2 regions of the Ectothiorhodospira sp. PHS-1 genome follow, and region 1 is predicted to be linked to the other one. Evidence: riboswitches for the same ligand, from Rfam matches in the RefSeq annotation. Region 1 holds a riboswitch; the other holds the start of a gene.
The links. Region 1 has a riboswitch for S-adenosylhomocysteine ahead of ECTPHS_RS13405 (adenosylhomocysteinase). Riboswitches for the same ligand answer to the same signal wherever they lie in the genome.
Positions count from the first base shown of each region.

Region 2: it holds a riboswitch for S-adenosylhomocysteine, as region 1 does, so the genes downstream of both, ahcY (adenosylhomocysteinase) here and ECTPHS_RS13405 (adenosylhomocysteinase) in region 1, are expected to answer to the same signal.

Region 1 covers NZ_AGBG01000058.1:81-4,434, forward strand. The annotation lists gene ECTPHS_RS13400 (dihydrolipoyl dehydrogenase) at 142-1,560, shown strand; S-adenosyl-L-homocysteine riboswitch at 1,673-1,746, shown strand; partial or broken gene ECTPHS_RS13405 (adenosylhomocysteinase) at 1,828-2,386, shown strand; partial or broken gene ECTPHS_RS13410 (Type I secretion system protein TolC) at 2,432-2,659, opposite strand; gene ECTPHS_RS15380 (prepilin-type N-terminal cleavage/methylation domain-containing protein) at 3,007-3,348, opposite strand; gene ECTPHS_RS13420 (tetratricopeptide repeat protein) at 3,583-4,050, shown strand; partial or broken gene ECTPHS_RS15020 (hypothetical protein) at 4,180-4,354, shown strand, end outside.
Region 2 covers NZ_AGBG01000006.1:18,459-27,100, reverse strand. The annotation lists gene ECTPHS_RS03815 (16S rRNA (uracil(1498)-N(3))-methyltransferase) at 1-471, opposite strand, end outside; gene metF (methylenetetrahydrofolate reductase [NAD(P)H]) at 468-1,331, opposite strand; gene ahcY (adenosylhomocysteinase) at 1,435-2,850, opposite strand; S-adenosyl-L-homocysteine riboswitch at 2,932-3,005, opposite strand; gene ECTPHS_RS03800 (hypothetical protein) at 3,869-4,297, shown strand; gene ECTPHS_RS03795 (hypothetical protein) at 4,467-5,201, shown strand; gene ECTPHS_RS03790 (endonuclease) at 5,494-6,306, shown strand; gene ECTPHS_RS13885 (molecular chaperone TorD family protein) at 6,550-7,002, shown strand; gene bioD (dethiobiotin synthase) at 6,977-7,681, opposite strand; gene ECTPHS_RS03775 (phosphoribosylaminoimidazolesuccinocarboxamide synthase) at 7,681-8,577, opposite strand.

The DNA.
Region 1 (4,354 bases):
GTGACACCCCAGGGATAGACACGCCCACCCAGAGTTGATGGTTGCTTGCTCAGGGAGCGCCACATGACCGGGTTACGTATTGCACGAATATCAGCAAACGCTTATTTTGAAAGACAGACACAACATACCAAGGAGGCATCCATGCCCCAGGATATTCAAACCGACGTCGCCATCATCGGCGCAGGCACCGCTGGCCTGTTCGCCATGAAGCAGGTTCGCATGGCCGGCAAGTCGGTGACGATGATAGACCCGGGCCCACTGGGCACCACCTGCGCCCGGGTTGGCTGCATGCCCTCGAAGGTTGCCCTGCACGCCGCCCACCTATGGCATCAGCGGCAGGAGATGGCCGAGTACGGCACCCAAGGCATCGGGCAGCTATCCCTGGACCGGGACGCGGCCTGGGCCCGGGTCAGCGCCATGCGCGACCGATTCGCCGGGAAGACAGAGGAGAACGCTCGCAAGGCCATGGGCGAAAACCTGCTGGAGGGACCGGCCCGCTTCGTGGAACCCACCGTGCTTGAGGTGGAACTCCCGGGCGGCGATCGCCAGGTGGTGCGCGCCCAGGCCGTGGTCATTGCCAATGGCTCCCGCCCGGTGGTACCCGAATGGCTCGAACCCTTGGGTGACCGGGTCGTGACCACCGACACCCTGTTCGATGCCAAACATATCCCCGACTCGGTAGGCGTACTGGGCCTCGGCGCCATCGGCCTGGAAATGGGCCTGGCCCTGTCACGCCTTGGGGTGCGCGTCGTGGGTGCCGACATTGCCAGGTTCCCCGCGGGCATCAGCGACCCGGAACTGGGGCAGCGCGTGATCGAGCAATTCAGCGCGGAGTTCCCCCTGTGGCTGGGCGAGAGCGCCGAATTGAGCAAGGAAGCGGATGGGATCCTGATGAAGACATCCCAGGGGCAGGAAAAGGTGGACATGATCCTGGCCTCCCTGGGTCGGCGACCCAACACCGACACCCTCAACCTGGCCGAAGCAGGCTTCGAACTGGACGACAAGGGTCAACTGCGCTTCGATCCGGCCACTCAGCAGGTTCAGGATTTTCCCGTATTTGTGGCAGGCGATGTGAACGGCCACCGCCCCCTGCAGCATGAAGCGAGAGACGAAGGCACCATCGCCGGCTTCAACGCAGCCCGGGGCATCACCCGTTTTCGCCGCCGCACACCACTGAGCATTGCCTTCACTCATCCGGATATCGCCGTGATCGGTGAGCACCAGGAAGATATGGACCCCAACGAGATCATTACCGGTTCAGCCGATGGCAGCGGCAATGGCCGCTCCGTGATCCTGGGCGCGCAGAGCAATCTGATTCGTCTTCATGCCGATGCAAAGACCGGCCGCTTGCGAGGCGCATCGCTGATGGCCACGCATGGCGAACACCTGGCTCATTTACTGGCCTGGGCCATTCAGCGTGGAGAAACGGCGCAGGAACTTCTGGCGATGCCCTTTTATCATCCTGTGGTGGAAGAAATACTCCCCGATGCACTGCAGGAAATCGTCTCCAGACTCCCGGAAACACATGACCTGCCCAAAGGATTTCGCCGCGAGGAATGAACAACGTTTTCACTGATTTAACGGGGTCTTTCCTGTCCGATGACCGTGTTGTGATCGGGCAGCAAGACCCCCGGGTGTGATTTTTCCAGTGAATGCGCTATACTTTGCGGCTCTGTCTGAGGAGCGCTGCAACGGATCACCGAATCCGCCAGGCTCAGACACCTCCTAAAACGGCGCTCGCTGTACCCGCGAAAGTGGTCGGCGAGCTGAAAGTTTTGCTCCCTTCCGACCGCTTCGCACTCGCCCAAAGATTTAAGGAGTGTGTTCATGAACGCAGTCGTTGATAGCCAGAACCACGATTACGCCGTAGCCGAATATCAACCAGGCCGATTTCGGCCGTAAGGAAATCGCCATCGCCGAGACCGAAATGCCCGGTCTGATGGCCACCCGCGAAGAATACGCCAAGTCCCAGCCGCTGAAGGGCGCCCGCATCGCCGGCAGCCTGCACATGACCATTCAGACGGCCGTGCTGATCGAAACCCTGAAGGCCCTCGGCGCAGACGTGCGCTGGGCTTCCTGCAATATCTTCTCCACCCAGGACCACGCTGCTGCGGCCATCGCTGCCGGCGGCACCCCCGTGTTCGCCTACAAGGGCGAAACCCTGGAAGAGTACTGGGACTACTGCCACAAGATCTTCGAATGGTCCGACGGCGGCACCCCCAACATGATCCTGGACGATGGCGGTGACGCCACCCTGCTGATCCACCTGGGCGCCCGCGCCGAGAAGGATCTGTCCCTGGTGGACAACCCCACCAACGACGAAGAGCGCGTGCTGTTCGCCCAGATCAAGGAACGCGTCAAGAGCCAGCCGGGCTGGTACTCCAAGGTCCCAACGAAAAGTGGGTGTCCTTTAGATTCGTTAAGATTCGGTTAGCACGATGTGATAGTGGTTGCTCATCACCGCATAGGCCGCCACGTCGATGGCGAAGACGGCGGCCAGTTGCCGAATCCTGGCCTCGATCCAGCCACGCCGGTGTTCGAAGTTCTGGCCGGTGTGGCGGTCCTGTCCGCAGAGGAAAGCGCGGCGGACACAGCGCGACACCACGTGATACCAGGGCGTGTCGGTGACGGACACCAGTTCTGAGCGAGGTCGGGTCATGGGGTGAGGGTCTCAGAGAGGGCGGGGGAGGTCGGCGGAAAAGTGGGTGTCCTTTAGATTTGTCCGATTTGTCCAGATTTGTCCGGTGTGGTGGTCCTGCCCACAGAGGAAAGCGCGGCGGACACAGCGCGACACCACAAAGAAAAGTGGGTGTCCTTTAGATTCCATGGGGTGAGGGTCTCAGAGAGGGCGGGGGAGGTCGGCGAAAAGTGGGTGTCCTTTAGATTTTGGTACTATTTTTGTAAACACCCTCTTAGGAATCCATGAAAAAAGAAACCCCGACATGGAGCCGGGGTTAGTATATCAAGAAGGTGGGTTTTCTTTAGATTTTACTTATGCATCCATAATTAAGGAGTAGTTACTGGTATTCCCAGAGAGACTTCAACGTCAGTGGTGCTTTGATCTTTTGCTGTGCCCTTGATTACTCTTACGGTGCTTAGATCACCACTGCCATCCGCGATGCTTACAGCAGTGCAGTTTTGCGTTTCTGTAGGGATGCTATAGCTAGTATCTCCAGATTCCAGCATAATTGCGTTAGACCTAAGCGATGAGAGTTCGGATTCGCAGGCACCGATTTGGGCACGGTTGCGGTACTCGTTATACGCCGGCAACGCAATCGCCGCCAAAATACCAATAATCGCCACAACGATCATCAGTTCAATCAAAGTAAAACCTTTCTGGTTCTGCATCACAGCTCTCCGTTCATTTGGGTGACAGTTCCAATAGAGCAAACATGATGCCAACTCCAAATTGGGGATAAACGGTACCAATCCCCTCTTGCCCGGTATTTCACCCCCACCCCCTCCCAACCCCTGGCACCATCCCATAATGCCGACCAAAACGCTCGGCATTATTTTTCAATGCCACACCCTTCCAGCGGGATTCCTCCACCCGCTACACTCCATTCAATGGAGGACCCGCGCATGCCATCAATCACCCTGGAATCGGCCATCCAGCTGACCGGTCTAAGCAGAAGGACCCTCTGGCGGCGCATCGCCACCGGCACGGTGAGGCGCCTGGGCAGGACAGGAGGGCGAGGGCCAGGGCATGCCAGGATCGAGCTGGACCTGATCCGCGGGGATATCCCCCTGCCGGATCTGGAAGACGAGGATCTTCAGGTCATCCAGCAGGCGGATGCCGGTGACCCCGCGGCCCGCCACGACGTGGCCCTGATGCTGATGGAGGCCGGGTGCCAAGCGCTGGCCATCCATTGGTTGACAGCCGCCGCGAACCAGCAATACCCGGACGCCATGCACTGGCTGGGCCGCTGTTACATCACGGGGGAGGGGGTGCCCAGGGACGAGGCGTTGGGGCTCTCCTGGATCCGGCGCGCCGCCGAGCGTGGCCATCTGATCTCGTGCCGGCAGATGGAAGCCTTGGGGCTGAAATGATTGTCAGTCTTATTCCTGATGGGTTGTTGTCCATGTCTGCTTTTCGTTATCCGATGTCGCCAGAATTTACATTTTTCTAGGAAATACGTTCGTCAGCCCGGTAATTTTCCCCTTTTTAAAAATAAGTAGTTGATCCCTTTTTACTTTATTTTTGTGGCGCGTTTTTTGCTGGGTGGCTTTGGGTCGTTCTGCGAATGCTGCTTTTTCAGAAAAACGTGTTATGGGGGATTGATGATGGATTACAAGCGTACTCTTGTACTTGGGTATTCCTTATCGGCCATCTTGCTTGGTGGTGGTGTCATGC
Region 2 (8,642 bases), on a different contig from region 1:
CGTCAGGGGCATGGGCGGCAACAGTTCGGGAATATCGTTGCGTCCACACTGTTCACAGGCGCTGATGACCACTCCCCGCCAATGGGTCATGCGCTTGTCCAGGCGTCGCTCGTCGTCGCCGCCCACGGTGCGGCGGGTGATCACTGGCTGGATCCGGGACACCCCAAGTTCCGTGGCCTTCTGCAGGCCGTAATCCATGCGATCCCCCTTGGCGATGCCCTGGGCCAGGGTGACCGGGAGGGCCGGCCGGGTATCCCGGGGGACGCGGGCCTCGATGCGCGCCGCCGAGGCCCGTCGTTCGGCCTGGATCAGCGTGGCCGTGTATTCAGCGCCGTCGCCGTTGAAGAGGATCAGCGGGGCACCGGTGCGCAGGCGCAGGACCTGCACCACATGGCGGTGGACCCGTTCGTCCAGGGCGACTTCCCGGCCGACGGCCAGGGGGTGATCCAGATAGCAGCGAGGGACTCTCATTCCGGTTGCGGGGTCAGGCCCAGGTTCTTCCAGATGGCCGAGACGGGGCCGGCCTGGTTCATGGTGTAGAAATGCAGACCCGGCGAGCCTTCGTGCAGGAGCTGATCGCACATGCGGCTGACCACCTCTTCACCGAAGGCCCGGATGGCGTCCAGGTCATCCCCGTAGGCTTCCAGGCGCTTGCGGATCCAGCGGGGGATCTCGGCGCCGCAGGCGTCGGAGAAGCGGGCCAGCTGTTTGTAGTTGGTGATGGGCATGATGCCCGGCACGATGGGGATGTTGATGCCCATACGCTCGCAGTCGTCGACGAAGCGGAAATAGGCATCCGCCGAATAGAAATACTGGGTGATGGCCGAGTCGGCACCGGCCTCCACCTTGCGCTTGAAGTTCTCCAGGTCCTTGAAGGCGCTGGGGGCCTGAGGATGGAACTCGGGGTAGGCGGCGACTTCCAGGGTGAAGTGATCGCCGGTCTCGCGACGGATGAATTCCACCAGTTCGTTGGCGTAGCGAAACTCGCCGGGTTCACGCATGCCGGAGGGCAGATCCCCGCGCAGGGCGACGATATGGCGCAGCCCATTGTCCATGTAGGTCTTGAGGATGGATCGCATCTGTTCCGCCGTGGAGTCGATGCAGGACAGGTGGGGGGCGGCGGCGATGCCCGAATGTGTGTGGATATCCAGCACCGTCTCCAGGGTACGGGCCTGGGTGGAGCCACCGGCGCCGTAGGTGACGGAGAAAAAGCGCGGTTCCAGTCTGGCCAGCCGGCTCCAGGTCTTGCGCAGTTTTTCCACACCCTCTTCGTTCTTGGGTGGGAAGAACTCGAAGCTGAAGGTGCGTTCGTGTCGAAGTTGGGATTTCATAGAACCTCCGCAAGGGATTGCGGGAAGCGGGAAGCGTGATCCGATGGGCGCAAAAAACCCCTCTCCCGGGGGAGAGGGGCGGGGGAGGGTCAACCCCGTCCGATCAGTACCGGTAATGTTCCGGCTTGAACGGTCCGTCCACCGACAGGCCCAGGTATTTGGCCTGCTGCTCGGTGAGGCGGGTCAGCTGGGCGCCGATCTTCTTCAGGTGCAGGGAGGCCACCTTCTCGTCCAGGTGCTTGGGCAGCACGTAGACGTCGTTCTGGTACTTGTCGCCGTGCTGCCACAGCTCGATCTGGGCCATCACCTGGTTGGTGAAGGAGTTGGACATGACGAAGCTGGGATGGCCGGTGCCGCAGCCCAGGTTCACCAGACGGCCTTCGGCCAGCAGGATGATGCGGTGGCCGTCGGGGAAGATCACATGATCCACCTGGGGCTTGATGTTTTCCCACTGATACTTGCGCAGACCGGCCACGTCGATCTCGGAATCGAAGTGGCCGATGTTGCAGACGATGGCCTGGTCACGCATACGGGCCATGTGCTCGGCGGTGATCACGTTCAAATTGCCGGTGGCGGTGACGAAAATATCGGCCTTGTCACAGGCTTCGTCCATGGTGACCACCCGGTAGCCTTCCATCGCCGCCTGCAGGGCGCAGATGGGATCGATTTCGGTGATCCACACCTGGGCGGAGAGGGCGCGCAGGGACTGGGCGGAGCCTTTACCCACGTCGCCGTAGCCGCAGACCACGGCGGTCTTGCCGGCGATCATCACGTCGGTGGCCCGTTTGATGGCGTCCACCAGGGACTCGCGGCAACCGTAGAGGTTGTCGAACTTGGACTTGGTGACCGAGTCGTTGACGTTGATGGCGGGGAAGGGCAGGGCGCCTTCCTTGGCCATCTGGTAGAGACGATGCACGCCGGTGGTGGTTTCCTCGGTGACACCCTTGATGTTCTTCAGGATGTTGGAGTACCAGCCGGGCTGCTGCTTGACCCGCGCCTTGATCTGGGCAAACAGCACCTGCTCCTCCTCGTTGGTGGGGTTTTCCACCACGGACAGGTCCTGCTCGGCGCGGGCGCCCAGGTGGATCAGCAGGGTGGCGTCACCGCCGTCGTCCAGGATCATGTTGGGGGTGCCGCCGTCGGACCACTCGAAGATCCGGTGGCAGAAGTCCCAGTATTCTTCAAGGGTTTCACCCTTGAAGGCGAACACGGGGGTGCCGGTGGCCGCGATGGCGGCGGCGGCGTGGTCCTGGGTGGAGAAGATGTTGCAGGAGGCCCAGCGCACATCAGCGCCCAGGGCCTGGAGGGTCTCGATCAGCACCGCCGTCTGGATGGTCATGTGCAGGCTGCCGGCAATGCGGGCGCCCTTGAGCGGTTGGGACTTGGCGAATTCCTCCCGGGTGGCCATCAGGCCGGGCATTTCGGTCTCGGCGATGGCGATTTCCTTGCGGCCGAAGTCGGCCAGGGACATGTCCTTGACAAAGAAATCCTGGTTCTTGGTATCTACCACGGCATTCATTCAACACACTCCTCAAAAAGCGTTGGGCGAGGGTGCGATGGGGACGGGGGAAATGACGTCACTCGCCGACCGCCATCGCGGATACAGCGAGCGCCGTTTTAGGAGGTGTCTGAGCCTGGCGGACCGAAGGGCCCGTTGCAGCGCTCCTCAGACTGAACCCGGGATTATAGGGGAAGTGTCGGTGCTTTGCATCGGTTGCCTGTGTACCGCTCCCGCACCTTCCTGCCCCGTCGCCCGGAGATCGCTCAGGGGCGGGCTTGGCCGCCCGGGGATGAAGTTTCCTGCGCATGATGACCCGGTTTGAGCCATCTCCAAATCACGCATATCTGCTGATGTTTGATTCGGGCCGGCTTTGAGTCAGGTCGCCCACGAAGGCTGGGCATGTTGATGGATCTTCGGCTTGAATCTGTCGACCCCGCTCTGAATTGTCGCGCAATGCCGGCTGGATATGGCGAGGGCATTCAGGCTCGGTTCGCCCATGATGCCTCACTATCTTTACCGCGCTTGCGAGATCCGGCGGATGGGTCCGATTCTTCGGTCCTGGTCGAAATGGATCTGCAAGTTGCTGTCCTGAAAGCTGTTTATCCAGGCCTATGTATGTGGCGTGGGGTGAGTCGTTGATGTGTGGCGGGCCTCCGTGCGAGGCCGACAATCGCGAGCCTGGATATGCATGCTTTTGCCTGAGGCTGATAAGTGGATGCCGATCCGGCGGCGGTGGAGGATCATCTTTCAAGGCTGAGTCCGGAGCGGCGAAATATACAATAATTTCTTTGGCTGATGTGAAAATCATGCTGCTCTTATGTCATAATCACGGCACACGCAATATGTGTGATTTGCTCATTCAGGGTATGGGCCGAATATATCCGTATTCCGGTTCCCGTCGTGACTTCGCGGCCGTAGGTCGTGATGGAATGTTGTGGTTGTTCCGGTATGGATTGTTCTGTCCTAAAAATAATATGAAGCGTGTGGGCTGCTATTTAGAATCATCGGCCTGCCGTATGATTTTCCGGAGAGATGAATGACCGAGACCATGAAAAACCCTATGGAGATGTCCGCCCAGGAACTCTATGCACTGGCGCGCAAGCGGGAAGAGCAGGAGGCTGCGGCCAAGGAGGAGGAGGTGCGCGAACAGCGCCAGGCCCTGCGTGAACAGCGTCGCGAACTGGTGCGTCGACATCGCAAGGAGCTGGCGGCCCTGGACCGCGAGATCAGCAAGCTGGGTGGCAAGGCATCCGGGGGGCGTGCCTCCCGAGCCGCTGATGATGCCGGTCCCAGTCAGGTGATCTGCGAGATTGTGGCCTCGGAGTCCGAGATGTCCATCGGCGAAATTCGGGAGCGAGCCGCGGCGGCAGGCCTGAACGTGAAGAACATCAGTCAGACCCTGGGTTACCTCAAGAAGCATGGGCGTCTGAATTCGCCCCGGCGGGGTGTCTATCGGGCCGCTTGAACGGCGTTCCCGGCGTTCCGCTCACCTGTTGAGGCCTTTTCTTTCCCGTGCCCGCGATGCCATTCGCGGGCGCTTGACTTTGGATGCAGCATTTGGTCCTCAACTCATGTAGAATGCGCGCCCAAAATCTCTACCCCTACCATCTGAAATACCCGTGCAGGAGTCATATGTGAATCAAGCTGAAGCAGAACTGCAGTTGAAGGTCTGGAAAGAACTTGCCATCAGCAAGCAGATGCTGATGAAGGGGGCCACGGATGCCCTGGGTCTGGACCCTGAGTGCAGCACCGATGAGCTTAAGGCCGCTCTTGACGTTGCCATCCAGAGAGGCAACGAGGCGGATGTAAAGATCAAGCAGGCCAATGAGCAGGCCCGGCAGGCCATTGATGCCATGGAAAAGAAGGTCAAGGCCAGCGAGAAGGCGCAGATCCTGGCGGATGCCGCCCGCGAAGAGGCCCTTTCCCGGCTACAGAGCGGTGAGCAGGACATGGCCGCGGAGCGCGTGGCTCACACCAAGGAAATGAAGTCCATCAAGGAACAGCTGGCCGAAAAGGACAAGGCCCTCAAGGCCATCAACAAGGCCCTGGCCGATACGCCTGAAGACGTCATGAAGAAACTGCGGCAGCTCAAGAAGCAGAAACATGACGAAGCCACCGCCCGCAAGCAGCTGGAAACCCAGCTCTCCGGTCTGCGCAAGGAAAAGCGTGAACTGGATGAAAAGGTGAGCACCTTGCAGACCGCCCTGGAAAACAGCACCAAGCTGGTGGAGCAGTATCGGGAGCTGCGCAAGGTTTCCGAGCAGTTGCTGGAGCAGGTCAAGGGTGCCGCCGGCGAGGAAATCCCGGTGCTTCCCGAACTGGATGCCCAGCTGCTCGAGGCCATCGAGCAGGCTGCCGCCGCCAAGTAATCTGCTGTCGCGGCGCGGCCTTAGGGTCTTGCCCCGCGGGCGTCCGGGTCTGCGTGTGATGCAGTCGCGGCATGATCCCGGCATTATCACGGGCAGCCTTGTTCCGAGGCTGCCCAGGATCGATGCCGGTGTTTCGCGCCCGTCGTTTTCCGTTTCGTCTGATTTCTGATCCATGGCCCGCCGTCATTCCTCTCCGCGCAAATCCGCCGGATCCCGTCCCGTCCCTCGCCGCTCCCGTTTTTGGTTGCTGGGCGCGGTCCTGGCCTGTACATCCTTGCTGGGCGTATTCCAAATGCCCCATTGGGCGCTGGATCTGCTGCCGCCGGAGTTGCGCCAGGGTATCCATCAGACCCGAGGTATGGTGCAGCCGCTGCTGCCGGATGCCTGGCGTTACCGCCACGAGCCGGTGCCGGCGGAGGTATTGCCGGTGACGGCAGCCAATTGGAGTCTGGCCCGTAGAGCCCTCTATGAGCGCGTCCACGCGGACCGGCCTCATACCTTCTATTGCGGTTGTCGGTATGACGGCGACCTGAGGGTGGATCTGGGCAGTTGCGGCCTTGAGTCCCTGGTGACCGAGTCACGGGCCTTGAGGGTCGAGGCCGAGCACGTCTTCCCCGCTTCCTGGTTTGGTCAGTCCCGGCGCTGCTGGCAAGAGCCGGAACGTTATGAGGCCTGCCGTTCCGCATCGGGTCGAACCCTGTCGGGACGTGAATGCTGTCAGCGGGTCGACCCTGGTTTCCTGGCGGCTCATAATGACCTGCACAATCTCTATCCCAGCGTCGGCTATATCAATGGACGCCGATCCAATTACGACTGGGGGCGCGTGTTCTGGTTCGGGGATCGCTATGGAGACTGCGAGATCCGCATCAGTCGCTGGCTACGCCGTGCCGAGCCGCCCGATGCGGCCAAGGGCAGCATCGCTCGTACCATGCTCTACATGCGGGACACCTATGGCTTTCGTTTGAGCCGCTGGGATGAGCGTCGCTATTACGCCTGGAACAACCAGTATCCCCCCGATGCCTGGGAGCTGGAGCGCAACCTGCGTATCAAGGCGATTCAGGGGTTGGGCAATGTCTACGTGGAGTCATGGCGGATGCTGCCTTGACCCGGTTTTCCCATGTCCGTTTCCGGGTCGAAGGTTTTAATTGACTCGGCTCAACTTGGTGCGGATTTTCCATTCCTCGAGTCCATCCCGAGGGGCATAGTCCCATCCTGTAAAGATACTGAGATGATGAAATTGCGATTTGGGGGCATATCAATCGGGGCTGTCATGGAAAATCCCTTGCCAGGAGATCAGCTTGATGTCGATGAGCTCTGCATTCTAAGTGGGCTGCTGTCGCCCCCCACCATGGATACACTGGAAACCATGGAGGAGATGGCGGATAGCTGGGTCTGGCTCAAGCCGGCCCTGCCGGAGTTGCGGATGCTGGGACTGCCGGTGCTGCGTCATGAGTATCAGCGGCTCTTCACCGAAGAAGAATGCCCCGCCCGGGAGTCAGCCTGGTCCGATCAGGTGATGGCGGGCGGTACCCACAATCTTTTGGTCCTGTACCGGCAGGCCGGCATCGCCCTTCAGGGGCGGGCGCCGGACTCCCTGGCCATGCAACTCATCTATGCGGCCTGGTACCTGGAGCAGGATCTTCCCAACTCGCCTTACGGTTGGCGTGATCTGTGGGAGCATCTGTGTGGCTGGGTGCCGCAGTTCGCCCGTTGCCTGCAGGAAAAGGCCGCCCTGGAGATCTACCGGGCGCTGGGGCAGCGTCTGGAGGAATTGTTCACGCCCTGCGCATCCGGGCAGTGACGGCCCGGGCGATCCGGTCGGCGGCCGTTTCGGCCGCCGGATCCGTTTCCCGTGGGAAACCCAGGACGGGCACCGACAGGCGCCTGCCGATGTCGGCTCCGTTATCCATGCCGACGGGCGCGGGGCCTTCGCTGTGATTGAGTACCACCGCCGCCAGTGACAGGTTCCGATGCCGGATGGCCTCCGCGATCAGCAGGACATGGTTGATGACCCCCAGACGGTCCGGCGCCACCAGCACGACGGGCATGGCCAGGGCCTGAGCCAGGTCGGCGTTCAGCCCGTCTTCGGTCAGGGGAGAGTAGAACCCGCCGGCGCCTTCCACCAGCAGACAGTCTCCCTTCCCATCCTCATCCGGGGCGTGACAGGCCCTGATCAGATCCGCCAGGAACAAGGGGTTGCCCGCCAGTCGGGCCGCCCGGTCCGGGGCCAGGGCATGTTCAAAACGATAGGGGGTGATCTGGTCCAGTCCCTGCCTGCCTGCCGCCACCATCAGGCGGGCCCCGTCGGCGGGCCAAAGCGCCCCGTCACGCCACTCACAGCCGGACTCGGCAGGTTTTCGCACGATCACCGTCCGACCATGCCTTGCCAGGGCGCGGACCAGGGCGCATCCCACCACGGTCTTGCCGATACCGGTGTCGGTCCCCGTGATGAACAGGCCGCTGGGCGGGGAACTGGACATCAGTCCAGGCCCGAGCCGGTGAGGCGTTCCAGGGCCTCACGGTATCTATCCGCCACTTGCTTGACCACATCTTCCGGCAGTGCCGGGCCGGGGTCGGCCTTGTTCCAGTCCAGGGTCTCCAGATAATCCCGCAGGTATTGCTTGTCGAAGGAGGGTGGGCTCATTCCGGGGGTGTAGGTGTCCGCCGGCCAGAAGCGGGAGGAGTCCGGGGTCAGTGCCTCGTCAATCAGGTGCAGGACGCCGTGTTCGTCCAGGCCGAACTCGAATTTGGTGTCGGCGATGATGATGCCTCGCTCCAGGGCGTAGGCGGCGGCCTCCTGGTACAGGCGCAGGGCCGTATCCCTGACCTGTGCCGCCACCGCCGGACCCAGTGCGCGTTCGGTATGGGCAAAGTCCACGTTTTCGTCGTGTTCGCCCACGGCGGCCTTGGTGGAGGGGGTGTAGATGGGTTGCGGCAGGCGATCGGCCATGCGCAGGCCCGGGGGCAGGGTGATGCCGCAGACGCTGCCGTCTGCCTGGTAGCTCTTCCAGCCGGAGCCGATCAGATAGCCCCGCACCACGGCTTCCACCGGCAGGGCCTTGAGGCGCTTGACCACGATGCCGCGACCCTCCAGCGGTGCCCGCTCCACCGGGTCGGGGATCACGTCGGCCAGGGTCAGCTCGCAGAGCTGGTTGGGCACCACATGGGCCAGCCGCTCGAACCAGAACTGGGAGATTTGCGTCAGAACCCGGCCCTTGTCCGGGATGGGGGTGGGCAGGATCACGTCGAAGGCCGAGAGCCGGTCGGTGGTGACGATGAGCATGTGCCGCTCGTCCACGGCATAGATATCCCGCACCTTGCCCCGGTGGATCAGGGGCAGGCTCTTGATCTGGCTTTCAAAGAGGGCGGCGGTCATGGCAGGCTACCGAAAAATGGCTGAACAATCGGCCATTCTACTATAGACAGGGGCTTTCACACCCT